Linked DNA regions of Paracoccus pantotrophus. The protein of the gene in region 1 interacts with the protein of each later gene in a pairwise test. Links are inferred from orthologs where the notes say so. Each region holds a gene or a part of one and is shown on either strand. Other genes may lie near its edges.

Region 1 (7,796 bases):
GGTCAAGCGCGCGCGCCGCGCCTTGCGCGAAACAGGGGCGCGGCCCGGCGGGGCATCATTTTCCGGTTTCCCCGCGCCAAGGCTCGGCCTATATGTCCAGCACCTTCGACGGGGCGACTCGTCGGGGCAATCGGGCAATGGCCGCGCGCAAAAAGGGCGGCAGGAATGCCGTCTTGGCAGGGACGGCGGAAGGGGTAGTTCACATGGCCTTTGGCGGGTTGTTTTCCACCGATATCGCGATCGACCTGGGGACCGCGAACACGCTGATCTACGTCAAGGGCAAGGGCGTCATCCTGAACGAGCCCTCGGTCGTCGCCTATCACGTCAAGGACGGCAAGAAACAGGTGCTGGCGGTGGGCGAGGACGCCAAGCTGATGCTGGGCCGCACGCCGGGCAGCATCGAGGCGATCCGGCCGATGCGCGAGGGGGTCATCGCCGATTTCGACAGCGCCGAGGAAATGATCAAGCATTTCATCAAGAAGGTGTTCAAGCGCACCACCTTCTCGAAGCCCAAGGTCATCATCTGCGTGCCGCATGGCGCCACCCCGGTCGAGAAGCGCGCCATCCGCCAGTCGGTGCTTTCGGCCGGCGCGCGCCGCGCCGGGCTGATCGCCGAGCCGATCGCGGCCGCCATCGGCGCCGGCATGCCGATCACCGAGCCGACCGGCAGCATGGTCGTCGACATCGGCGGCGGCACCACCGAGGTTGCGGTGCTGTCGCTGGGCGACGTGGTCTATGCCCGCTCGGTCCGCATCGGCGGCGACCGGATGGATGACGCGCTGATCAACTACCTGCGCCGCAGCCACAACCTGCTGATCGGCGAATCGACGGCCGAGCGCATCAAGACCCAGATCGGCACCGCCCGCATGCCCGACGACGGGCGCGGCGCCGCGATCATGGTGCGCGGCCGCGACCTCTTGAACGGCATCCCGAAAGAGATGGAGATCACCCAGGCCATGGTCGCCGAGGCCCTGGCCGAGCCGGTGCAGCAGATCTGCGAATCGGTGATGGTGGCGCTGGAGGCGACGCCGCCCGACCTCGCCGCCGACATCGTGGACCGCGGCGTCATGCTGACCGGCGGCGGCGCCATGCTGGGCGAGCTGGACCTGGCGCTGCGCGAGCAGACCGGGCTGATGATCAGCCTGGCCGACCAGCCGATGAGCTGCGTGGCCCTGGGCACCGGCAAGGCCCTTGAATTCGAAAAGCAACTGCGCCACGTGATCGATTACGACAGCTGAGCGGGTTTGGCCCATGGCGCGCAAGGGCCCTGATTACGCGGCTCCGGTCCGCCGCATCCTGGTTTCGCTGCTGGTGCTGGTGCTGCTGGCGGTGTTCCTGTTCTGGCAGATCGACAGCCCGCGCGCCGAGCGCATGCGCGCCGCCTTCATCGACCGTTTCGTGCCCAGTTTCGACTGGGTGATGGCGCCGGTGACGAAGCTGTCGCGCATGGTCTCGGGTTTCCAGTCCTATGCCCGGCTCTACGAGCAGAACCAGGAATTGCGGCGCGAGCTGCAGAAGATGGCGGCCTGGAAAGAGGCGGCCGTGCAGCTGGAACAGGAAAACGCCAAGCTTCTGGCGCAGAACAATGTCAGGATCGACCCCGCGCTGACCTCGGTCTCGGGCGTGGTGCTGACCGACAGCGGCACGGCCTTTCGCCAGTCGGTGCTGCTGAACGTCGGCGCGCGCGACGGCATCCTGGACGGCTGGGCGACGATGGACGGGCTGGGGCTCGTGGGGCGCATCTCGGGCGTGGGGCAGACCACCAGCCGGGTCATGCTGCTGACCGATCCCTCCAGCCGCATCCCGGTGACGATCCTGCCCTCGGGCCAGCATGCGCTGCTGACCGGGGACAACACCGCCCTGCCGGCGCTGGACTTCATCGAAAGCCCGGAAAACCTGCGCCCCGGCGACCGGGTGATCAGCTCGGGCGACGGGGGGGTGTTCCCGCCGGGCCTGCCGGTCGGCCAGGTGGCGTTGGCCAGCGACGGCCGGCTGCGGGTGCGGTTGGCCGCCGATTATGGCCGGCTGGAATTCCTGCGCGTGCTGCGCAGCCACCCGGCCGAGCAGCTTTCCGATACCGGGCTGCTGATCCCACCGCCGCCGGCGGATTTCATCGGCCCGCCCCTGCCGCCCTTGGCCGACATGCAGGCGGCCGGCGAGAATTCCGAGGCCGCAGCCGGGGCCGGGGATGATTGATCCCGCCCGCCGCCGCCGGTTCCTGGGGCAGGCGCTGTTCGTGGCGCTGTTCCTGGCGATCCTGTTCTGGCGGCTTCTGCCGCTGGCGCCGGGCCGCATCGGTTGGCCGGGGCCGGACCTGGCGCTGTGCCTGGTGCTGGTCTGGGTGCTGCGCCGTCCCGAACAGGTGCCGGTCGCGACCATCGCCGCGCTGTTCCTGATCGAGGACATCCTGCTGATGCGCCCCATCGGCCTGGGCGCCGCCCTGGCCGTCATCGTCACCGAGGCCGCAAGAAAGCGCGAGCCGCATTGGCGCGAACTGCCTTTCATGGTTGAATGGCTGCGGGTGGCGACGCTCCTGGCGCTGATGATGGTGGCAAACCGCGTATTGCTGGCGGTATTTTTCCTGCCCCTTCCCCCGTTCGGGCAGGTGATCTTGCAATTCATCGCCACGATCGCCGCCTATCCGCTGGTCGCGGGCCTTGCCGGCTGGGCGCTTGGCCTGCCGCGCGGCCGCGCCGAACGAGACACGAGGCATCGCTGAGCCATGCGCAAATCGGAACGCGAAATCGCCGAAAGCAGCCGGCTCATCACCCGCCGGGTGCTGATGCTGGGGACGATCCAGGCGGCGGTGGTGTCGGTCCTGGGGCTGAAGCTGCGCTCGATGCAGGTGGAACATGCCGACGAATACCGGATGCTGTCGGACGGCAACTCGATCAAGATCCGGCTGCTGCCGCCGGCGCGCGGGCTGATCCTGGACCGCAACGGCACCATCATCGCCGGCAACGAACAGAACTATCGCGTCACCCTGACCCGCGAGGAGGCGGGCGATGTCTCGGCCGTGATCGCCCGGCTGCGCCACATTATCCCGATGAGCGACCGCCAGGCCGCCGAGATCCTGGCCGAGATCCACAGGCGCAGCGCCGTGACCCCGGTGCTGGTGGCCGACCGCCTGACCTGGGACGAGTTTTCCTCGATCGCGCTCAATGCCCCGGCCCTGCCCGGCGTGACGCCCGAGGCGGGGCTGTCGCGCAGCTATCCGCGCGCCGGCGATTTCGCGCATGTGCTGGGCTATGTCGGCCCGGTCTCGGATTACGACCTCTCGAAGATCGAGGATCCCGACCCGGTGCTGCGCCTGCCCGAGTTCCAGCTGGGCAAGGTCGGCATGGAGGCCAAGCTGGAAGAGGCGCTACGCGGCAAGGCCGGCTCGCGCCGGGTCGAGGTGAACAGCGCCGGGCGCGAGATGCGCGAGCTGTCGCGGCAAGAGGGGCAGCAGGGCGCCACGGTGCAGACCACGCTGGACGCGGGGTTGCAGAATTTCGCCACCCAGCGGCTGGGCAGCGAAAGCGCCGCGGCGGTGGTGATCGACGTGACCAACGGCGACATCCTGGCGATTTCCTCCTCGCCGGTCTTCGATCCGAACAAGTTCGTGCGCGGCATCTCGGGCCCGGACTATCGCGCGCTGATGGAACATGACCACCGCCCGCTGGCCGACAAGACGGTGCAGGGTGTCTATCCGCCCGGCTCGACCTTCAAGATGGTGACGCTGCTCGCAGGGCTCGAGGCCGGGGTCATCAACGCCGGTTCGCGCTTCTATTGCCCCGGCTATACCCAGGTCGCCGGGCGGCGCTTCCACTGCTGGAGCCGGGGCGGGCACGGCATGGTCGATGCGCTGCGCAGCCTCGAACATTCCTGCGACGTCTATTACTACGAACTGGCGCAGCGCGTCGGCATCGACCGCATCGCCGCCATGGCGCGCAAGCTGGGGATCGGCGTGCGCCACGACCTGCCCATGTCCGCCATTGCCGAGGGCATCGCGCCCGACCGGGCCTGGAAGAAGGCGCGCTACGACCAGGAATGGCAGGTGGGCGATTCGCTCAACGCCTCGATCGGCCAGGGCTATGTCCTGGCCTCGCCGTTGCAGCTGGCGGTGATGACGGCGCGGGTGGCGACGGGGCGCGCGGTGGCGCCGCGGCTGGTGCGCGCCATCGACGGCGTGGCCGAGCCGGTGCCGGAATGGCCGGAACTGGACATCAACCCGCTGAACCTGCGCACGGCGCGGGCGGGCATGGACGCGGTGATGAACGCGCCCCGCGGCACCGCCCGCCGCTCGCGCATCCTGGCGCCGGAATGGCAGATGGCCGGCAAGACCGGCACCAGCCAGGTGCGCAACATCACCGCCGCCGAACGCGCCCGCGGCGTGATCTCGAACGACCAGCTGCCCTGGAACCGGCGCGACCATGCGCTGTTCGTCTGCTTCGCGCCCTACGAGATGCCCCGCTATGCGGTCTCGGTCGTGGTCGAGCATGGCGGCGGCGGCGGTGCGGTGGCGGCCCCCATCGCCCGCGACATCCTGCTTTATGCGCTGGCGGACGGCCTGCCGCCGCTGACCGCTTATCCCGAATCCGAGCGCGCCAAGGTGCAGGAAATGTGGTCGCGCCTGAACCTGACCCCCTCGGCCCGCAAGGGCGAGGGACGCGCAAGGGCCTGAGCCATGAGCTATCTGGACTATCACGTCGCGCAGGTGCCGACCGGCTGGCGCAAGATCCTGTATCTGAACTGGCCCCTGGTCTTCCTGGTCACCGCGGTCAGCTGCATCGGCTTCCTGATGCTCTATTCCGTCTCGGGCGGCGACATCGACCGATGGGCCGGCCCGCAGATGGAACGCTTCGCCGTCGGCATGGTGCTGATGTTCGCGCTGGCCTTCGTGCCGATCTGGTTCTGGCGCTCGATCTCGGTGGCCTCCTACGTGATCTGCGTCGGCCTGCTGGTGCTGGTCGAGGTGATGGGCCATGTCGGCATGGGCGCGCAGCGCTGGCTGGTGCTGGGGCCGATCCGCATCCAGCCCTCGGAGCTGACCAAGGTCGCCTTCGTGCTGACGCTGGCGGCCTATTACGACTGGCTGCCGGTGGAAAAGGTCTCGCGCCCGTTCTGGGTGCTGGTGCCGGTGGTGCTGATCCTGCTGCCGACGGGGCTGGTGCTGATGCAGCCCGACCTGGGCACCTCGATCATGCTGATCGCAGGCGGCGGCATCGTCATGTTCGCAGCCGGCGTCAGCCTGTGGTATTTCGCCGGCGTCATCGCCATCGTCGTGGCCGGTATCACCGCGGTGATGGAAAGCCGCGGCACCGACTGGCAATTGCTGCACGACTACCAGTTCCGTCGCATCGACACCTTCCTCGACCCCGGATCGGACCCCTTGGGCGCGGGCTATAACATCGCCCAGGCGCAGATCGCGCTGGGATCTGGCGGCTGGTCGGGGCGCGGCTTCATGCAGGGCACGCAGTCGCGGCTGAACTTCCTGCCCGAGAAGCACACCGATTTCATCTTCACCTCGCTGGCCGAGGAATTCGGCTTTGTCGGCGCGGGATCGCTGCTGATGCTTTACGTGCTGATCCTGGGCTTCTGCCTGTATTCGGCGCTGACCAACCGCGACCGCTTCGCCAGCCTCATGACCATCGGCATCGCCGGGACGTTCTTCCTTTACTTTTCCATCAACATGGCGACGGTGATGGGCATGTTGCCGGCCAAGGGCTCGCCCCTGCCGCTGGTCAGTTACGGAGGAACCTCGCTGATGATCCTGCTGATGGCTTTCGGCATCGTGCAATCGGCCCATGTCCACCGGCCGCGGGGCTGAGGGGATGCGGGTGCTGTTCGCCGCCCCCGCACATCTGTGGGATGCCTGGTCCCCCGCCCTGCGCGCGGCCTGCCCCGAGATGGAGCTGTGCCGCGACGGCGATCCGGCGGGCTTCGACGCGCTGATCTATGCGCCCGGCTATCCCGAGAACGGGCAGGCGCTGGACTTCACCCCCTTCACCCGCGCCCGCGTGATCCAAAGCCTCTGGGCCGGGGTCGAGCGCATCGTGACCAATCCCACGCTGACCCAGCCGCTCTGCCGCATGGTCGATCCGGGGCTGGCGCAGGGCATGGTGGAATATTGCACCGGCTGGGCGCTGCGGACGCATCTGGGCATGGACCGCTTTGCCCAGGACGGCGCCTGGCGCAACCGGCTGACCCCGCCCCTGGCGCAGGGGCGCGGCGTGACGGTGCTGGGCATGGGCGAGCTGGGCCGGGCGGTGGCCTTGGCGCTGGCGGGGCTGGGCTTCCGCGTCGCCGGCTGGTCGCAATCGGGCCGCCCGGTGCCGGGGATCGAGGTGCTGGCGGGCGACGCCCTGCCCCAGGCCCTGGGCAGGGCCGAGATCCTGATCTGCCTGCTGCCCGACACGGCCGGGACGCGCAACCTGCTGGATGCCGAGCGGCTGGCCCTGCTGCCGCCGGGCGCGACGGTCATCAATGCCGGGCGCGGCACGCTAATCGACGAGGCGGCCCTGCTGGCGGCACTGGACCGCGGCCGGCCGGGCCATGCGGTTCTGGACGTATTCCGGCAGGAGCCGCTGCCGCCCGACCATCCGTTCTGGCGCCATCCCGGCGTCACCGTCACCCCCCATGTCGCGGCTGAGACACGGCCCGCCAGCGCCGCCCCGGTGGTGGCCGAGAACCTGCGCCGTGCCATGCAGGGCGCGCCGCTTCTGCACCTGGTGGACCGGGTGCGCGGCTATTGAGCGGCTGTTTCGGGCAGCAGGCCGGCAATCCTGCCGTTTTGCGCAACTTGCACGCGAAAGGAACCCGGCGGATAAGGGGGCCGAAGGTAACGGCCCAAGGCCGATGGAGCGATTTCGATGACGATCACCCCCGTTCTGCTGGCCGGCGGCTCCGGCACCCGGCTCTGGCCCGTCTCGCGCAAGAGCTTTCCCAAGCAATTCGCCCCGCTGGTCGGCGAGGAAAGCCTGTTCCAGGCCTCGGCCCGCCGCCTGTCGGGACCGCGCTACGGCGCGCCGCTGGTGATGACCAATGCGGATTTCCGCTTTATCGTCGCCGAACAGCTGGACCAGATCGGCATCGTGCCCTCGGCCATCCTGATCGAGCCCGCCGGCCGCAACACCGCCCCGGCGATCCTGGCCGCCGCGCTGGCCGCCGCCGAAAAAGACCCCGATGCGCTGCTGCTGGTCGCGCCTTCGGACCATGTCGTGCCGGATGCCGAGGCTTTCGGCCGCGCCGTTGATCTGGGCCTGCCCGCCGCGCGGGCCGGCCGCATCGTCACCTTCGGCATCACCCCCACCCGCCCCGAGACCGGCTATGGCTACATGGAGGCCGAGGGCGGGACCGACAGCGGCGGCGAAGCCCCGCTGGTGCTGAAACGCTTCGTCGAAAAGCCCGACGCGGCGAATGCGGCGCGGATGATCGCGCAGGGCAATTTCCTGTGGAACGCCGGCATCTTCCTCTTCGCCGCCCGCACCATGGTCGACGCCTTCAAGGCCCATGCGCCCGACTATCTTGCCCCCGTGCAGGCGGCGCTGACCGAGGCGCGCATGGATCTGGGCTTCCTGCGGCTTGCGCCCGAACCCTGGGACCGGCTGCCCGACCTGTCGGTGGATTATGCGGTGCTGGAGAAGGCCGACAACCTGTCGGTCGTGCGCTATTCGGGCCATTGGTCGGATCTTGGCGGCTGGGACGCGGTCTGGCGCGAGATCCAGGATGCCGCGCCGGCCGAACGCGGCGCCGTGACCGATGCCCGCTCGACCGCGATCGACTGCGACAACGTGCTGCTGCGCTCGCAGGAC
Region 2 (5,538 bases), 130 kb from region 1 along the record:
GACCGAGACGCATCCGCGCTCGGAAGCCTTTGCCAAATTCGCAGTCTCCGAACTGAACCGGGCGGGCATCGCCATGCATCGCCGGCCGGTGCGCGGCGCGGCATTTTCGGTGCTGAAATCGCCCGACATCCCCTCGGTGCTGGTCGAGCTGGGCTTCCTGACCGATCCGGGCGACCGCGCCAACCTGTTCGACCCCGAATGGCGCGCGCAGACCGCCCAGGCGCTGGCGCAGGCCATCGGGCTTTGGGCGCAGGACGATGCCGCCCGCGCCGCCCTGCTGCGCAAGTAGCGCAAGGTTGCTTTGACGGGCGCGGCCTCGCTGTCTATAGAGGCGCAGGTTATCCCCAGAGGCTTGCCCATTGCTGCGCTTCCTGCTGTCTTTCATCGGTGCGATCTTTTCCTGGCTCGTGACCGCGGTCTTCTTCATCGCCCTGACGGTCGGGGCGGTGTTCTGGATGTATTCGCGCGACCTGCCCAGCCATGAACAATTGGCGCAATACGCGCCCAAGACCATCAGCCGGATCTATTCCGCCGAAGGGCGGCTGATCGACGAGTTCGCCGAGGAACGCCGCATCTTCGTGCCCATCGACGAGATCCCGCCGCTGGTGAAGCAGGCCTTCATCAGCGCCGAGGACAAGCATTTCTACAGCCATCACGGCTTCGACCCGATGGGCATGGGCAAGGCGGCGCTGGATGCGATCAGTTCGGGCGGGCGCAACCTGCGCGGCGCCTCGACCATCACCCAGCAGGTGATGAAGAACTTCCTGCTGTCCAGCGACCGCAGCATCGAGCGCAAGATCAAGGAGCTGATCCTGGCCACCCGGCTGGAATCGACGCTGAGCAAGGACCAGATCCTTGAGCTTTACCTCAACGAGATCTTCCTGGGCCAGAACAGCTTCGGCGTGGCCGCGGCGGCGCAAAGCTATTTCAACAAGCCGCTGACCGAACTCGCGCCGCATGAGGCGGCGACGCTGGCCGCCATGCCCAAGGCGCCGGGCCGCTATCACCCGGTCCGCGCCAGAGAGGCGCTGACCGAGCGGCGCGACTATGTGCTGCGCGAGATGTGGCAGAACGGCTATATCGACCAGGCCACCTACGAGGCCGAGGCCAGGCAGTCGCTGCGTTCGGTGCAGAACGGCGATTTCCCCGCCTTCCAGCAGCAATTGCCGCCGCGCGACTATTTCACCGACGAGATCCGCCGCCAGCTTTCGGCGCAATTCGGCGCCGAGGAGTTCTTCGGCGGCGGGCTGGCGATCCGGGCGACGGTCGATCCCAAGCTGCAACAGGTCGCCGCGCATGCGCTGCAGCAGGCGCTGGAGAAATACGACCGCGGTCGCGGCGTCTGGCGCGGCACCCGGCTTACGATCCCGGCCGAGCAGCTGGGCGACGAGCAGGCATGGCGCGCCGCGCTCTCCGATGCCGCCGTGCCGCGCGACATCGAGGGCTGGTTCCCGGCCGTGGTGCTGGCGCTGGGAGAGAGCGACGCCACCATCGGCATCGAGGACCAGGAAGGTACGGCGACAATCCCGGCCAAGGACGTGCAATGGGCCAGGAAGCGGCGCGCCGACGGCACGCTGGCGCCCAAGGCCCAGGTGGCCTCGGACCTGCTGGATGTGGGCGACGTGGTGCTGGTGCGTCGCATGACCAGCGACAGCGACGGCAGCTTCATCCGCTGGACCCTGCGCCAGGTGCCCGAGGTGCAGGGCGGCTTCATGGCCATGGACGTGAACACCGGCCGGGTCATCGCCATGCAGGGCGGCTTTTCCTATCAAAGCTCGGTCTTCAACCGCGCCACCCAGGCGCAGCGCCAGCCGGGCTCCAGCTTCAAGCCCTTCGTCTATGCGGCGGCACTGGATTCGGGCTTCAACCCGGCGACCATCGTGGTTGACGAGCCGATCACCGTGAACACGCCGCAGGGGCTGTGGACGCCCAAGAACGCCAGCGGCAAGTTCTACGGCCCGACACCGATGCGCACCGGGATCGAGCAGTCCCGCAACCTGATGACCATCCGCATCGCCCAGGGCATCGGCATGGATACGGTGGCGAAATATGCCGAGAAATTCGGCGTCTACGACCATCTCGGCCATTTCCTGGCGAACAGCCTCGGCGCACAGGAAACGACGCTGTTCAAGATGGTCGCCGCCTATGCCATGTTCGCCAATGGCGGCGAGCGGGTGGAACCCACGCTGGTCGACCGCGTGCAGGACCGCCGCGGCCGCACCATCTATCGCCACGACCGCCGCGACTGCGTGACCTGCGGCCAGCCGACCCTGCCCGCCGGCGCCGCGCCCGAGATCCGTTCGAACCGCGAGCGGGTGATGGACGCGATCACCGCCTATCAGCTGACCTCGATGCTTGAGGGCGTGGTGAAACGCGGCTCGGGGCGCGGGGTGAACCTGCCGGTGCCGGTCGCCGGCAAGACCGGCACAACCAACGATGCCAAGGACGTGTGGTTCATCGGCTTTACCTCGAACATCGTTGCCGGCTGCTACCTGGGCTATGACCAGCCGCGCACGCTGGGCGCCAACGCCTATGGCGGAACGCTTTGCGTGCCGGTCTTCAACGAGTTCATGCAGGAGGCGGTCAAGGAATTCGGCGGCACCGCCTTCAAGGTTCCGCCGGGCGGGCATTTCGTCAATATCGACCGCTTCAGCGGCGCGATCCTGGGCCCGGATGCCAAGGGCGACAACGTCATCGCCGAATATTTCCGCGACGGCCAGGATCTGACCGGGCTGGTGCTGGTCGACGGTGGCTTCGGCCGCGCCGATCCGGGCACCTTGCCGCTGTTCACCCAGGGCCGCGACGGCGGCCAGGCGGTGACGACCTCGACCGGCAAGAAGAAGGTGATCCCGAAAAAGGCCGATTTCGGCACCCTGTCCTCGGGCGGGCTGTATTGAAGGCGCTTTGCCGGGCGGGTGCTTGCCGCCGCCCGCCGCCCGCGCTATTTGTCCTGCCCTGACCGAAATCCGAACCCAGAGAGTGCCCATGCGCGCCGAAACCCAAGCCACCATCGAGGCGATCCGCAAATCGCTGAAACTGCTCGGCCAGCGCATGGACTGGGAAACCGCGCCGCACCGGCTGGAAGAGCTGAACGCCATGATCGAGGCGGGCGACATCTGGTCCGACCCGGCCCGCGCCCAGAAATTGATGCGCGACCGGCAGATGCTGTCCGACGCGGTCGAGACCTATCGCCGCATCGACACCGAGCTCAAGGACAATGCCGAGCTGATCGAACTGGGCGAGGCCGAGGGCGATGCCGAGATCGTCGCCGATGCCGAGGGCGCGCTGAAGTCGCTGGCCGAACTCGCGGCGCAGAAGGAACTGGAGGCGCTGCTGAACGGCGAAGCCGACGGCAACGACACCTTCCTGGAGATCAATGCCGGCGCCGGCGGCACGGAAAGCGCCGACTGGGCCAGCATGCTCGCGCGCATGTATGTCCGCTGGGCCGAGAAGAAGGGCTATAATGTCGAGCTTCTGTCCGAGACGCCGGGCGAGGAGGCGGGCATCCGTTCCGCCGCCTACAAGATCTCGGGGCCGAACGCCTATGGCTGGCTGAAGTCGGAATCGGGCGTGCATCGGCTGGTGCGCATCTCGCCCTATGATTCGGCGGCGCGGCGGCATACCTCGTTTTCCTCGGTCTGGGTCTATCCGGTGGTGGATGACAATATCGAGATCACCATCCCCGACAATGAGATCAGGATCGACACCTATCGGTCGTCCGGCGCGGGGGGGCAGCACGTCAACACCACCGATTCGGCGGTGCGCATCACCCACTTGCCGACCGGCATCGTCGTGACCAGCTCGGAAAAATCGCAGCACCAGAACCGCGCCAACGCCATGGCGGCGCTGAAGGCGCGGCTGTATCAGCTGGAACTGGACAAGCGCAATGCCGCGATCAACGCCCAGCACGAGGCCAAGGGCGATGCCGGCTGGGGCAACCAGATCCGCTCATACGTGCTGCATCCCTATCAGATGGTGAAGGATCTGCGCACCGGGCACGAGACCTCGGACACGCAGGGCGTGCTGGACGGCGACCTGGATGCCTTCATGGCCGCGACGCTGGCGCTGGACGTGGCGGGCAAGAGCCGGGCCGAGGCGCAGGCCGAGGACTGATCCGCCGCGCCCGTTGCGCGGCCGCATGAGTATTGGGGAAACGGTGAAACAGGCGCCGCGCGGGTGCGGGGCGCTGTACGAGCGTCTTCTCTGTTCCTCAAATACCCATGCACGGGCGACGCTGACACGGCCGCATGGGTATTTGGGGAACGAAGAAATGCGCAGAGGCCGGGCGCGGGGTGCGGGGTTTTGTGTCGCGTGGCGCCGGGTTAGCCTGCGGGCGGTCTGGATCGACAGGGGCGCGGCATGGACGTGAAGCGGATCAATCTGGCGCTGCAGGGCGGCGGTGCGCATGGCGCATTCGCCTGGGGCGTGCTGGACCGGTTGCTGGACGAGCCGGACATCGAGATCCGCGGCATCAGCGGCACCTCGGCCGGGGCGCTGAACGGGGCGGCCCTGGCGGCGGGCCTGTCCTGCGGGCCGGGCCGGCGCGGGCGCGAGGCGGCGCGGCAGAACCTGGCCCATATCTGGTCGCAGGTGGGGCAGGTCAGCGACAATTCGGTGGTGCGCTGGCTGCATTCCATGTTCCCGGTGCCGCGCGCCTGGCAGCGGCTGACCGAGCTTTTCTCGCCCGTGGCATGGATGGAATCGCTGACGCGAGTGTTCAGCCCCTATGATTCGGGGCCGTTCTATACCAACCCGCTGGCCGCCATCCTGCGCGAGATGCCGCATCCCCGGTTGGGGCGCGAGGAGGGGCCGGCGCTTTTCGTTACTGCGACCAATGTGCGCACCGGGCTGGTGCGGGTCTTTGGCGGGGCCGAGGTGACGGTCGAGACGGTGCTGGCCTCGGCCTGCCTGCCCGAGCTGTTCCGCGCCGTCGAGATCGACGATCCGCTGACCGGAAGGCGCGAGGCCTATTGGGACGGCGGCTATTCCGGCAACCCGGCGCTGTTCCCGCTGTATCGCGGCGACCTGCCGCGCGACATCGTCATCGTCAACATCAACCCGATGCTGCGCGAGGCGATCCCCAAGACCCCGGCCGCGATCCAGGACCGGGTGAATGAGATCAGCTTCAACGCGGCGCTTCTGGCCGAGCTGCGGGCGATCAATTTCGTCAAGCGGCTGCATGCCGAGGAGCGGCTGACCGGGCGGCCGATGAAGAACGTGCTGCTGCATGCGATCATGGACGAGGATCTGATGAACTCGCTGAGCGCCCGGACCAAGCTGCTGCCGAATCCCGGCCTGTTGCAGCGCATGCATGATGCCGGGGTCGAGGCCGCCGAGCGATTCCTGGACAAGGATGCGGCCAATATCGGCGCACGTGATTCCTATGACCTGGCGCAGCTTTTCGGCCGCCGATAGCCCGGCATCGGTGCCGGTCGACCGCGGATATGCGGGCACGATCCTTGCCATCGTCGGGAAATCTGGGTGAGAGGCTGGACAGCGACCCAAGCGGGACTCGTTACGGCTGCTTCCTTCCGGACC

Evidence for each region.
Region 2: the proteins of mrdA (region 1) and ESD82_RS05355 interact in binary tests that used the Escherichia coli proteins (3 or more experiments, as listed by UniProt). The link is inferred for Paracoccus pantotrophus from one-to-one orthologs.

What each region holds. Positions count from the first base shown.
Region 1 is NZ_CP044423.1:976,254-984,049, forward strand. Bases 2,219-5,194 are described here. They hold mrdA (penicillin-binding protein 2), read left to right. Parts: upstream 2,219-2,722; coding sequence 2,723-4,666; downstream 4,667-5,194. Other genes in these bases: ESD82_RS04705 (rod shape-determining protein MreD), read left to right, coding at 2,219-2,719; rodA (rod shape-determining protein RodA), read left to right, coding at 4,670-5,194. Outside these bases: ESD82_RS04695 (rod shape-determining protein), read left to right, coding at 204-1,238; rod shape-determining protein MreC, read left to right, coding at 1,252-2,196; more of ESD82_RS04705, read left to right, coding at 2,189-2,218; more of rodA, read left to right, coding at 5,195-5,812; ESD82_RS04720 (2-hydroxyacid dehydrogenase), read left to right, coding at 5,790-6,737; ESD82_RS04725 (mannose-1-phosphate guanylyltransferase/mannose-6-phosphate isomerase), read left to right, coding at 6,855-7,796. UniProt on the Escherichia coli protein: Catalyzes cross-linking of the peptidoglycan cell wall. Responsible for the determination of the rod shape of the cell. Is probably required for lateral peptidoglycan synthesis and maintenance of the correct diameter during lateral and centripetal growth.
Region 2 is NZ_CP044423.1:1,105,956-1,111,493, reverse strand. Bases 1-3,128 are described here. They hold ESD82_RS05355 (penicillin-binding protein 1A), read left to right. Parts: upstream 1-359; coding sequence 360-2,897; downstream 2,898-3,128. Other genes in these bases: prfB (peptide chain release factor 2), read left to right, coding at 2,986-3,128; ESD82_RS05360 (N-acetylmuramoyl-L-alanine amidase), read left to right, coding at 1-289. In the rest of the region: more of prfB, read left to right, coding at 3,129-4,113; ESD82_RS05345 (patatin-like phospholipase family protein), read left to right, coding at 4,360-5,415. UniProt on the Escherichia coli protein: Cell wall formation. Synthesis of cross-linked peptidoglycan from the lipid intermediates.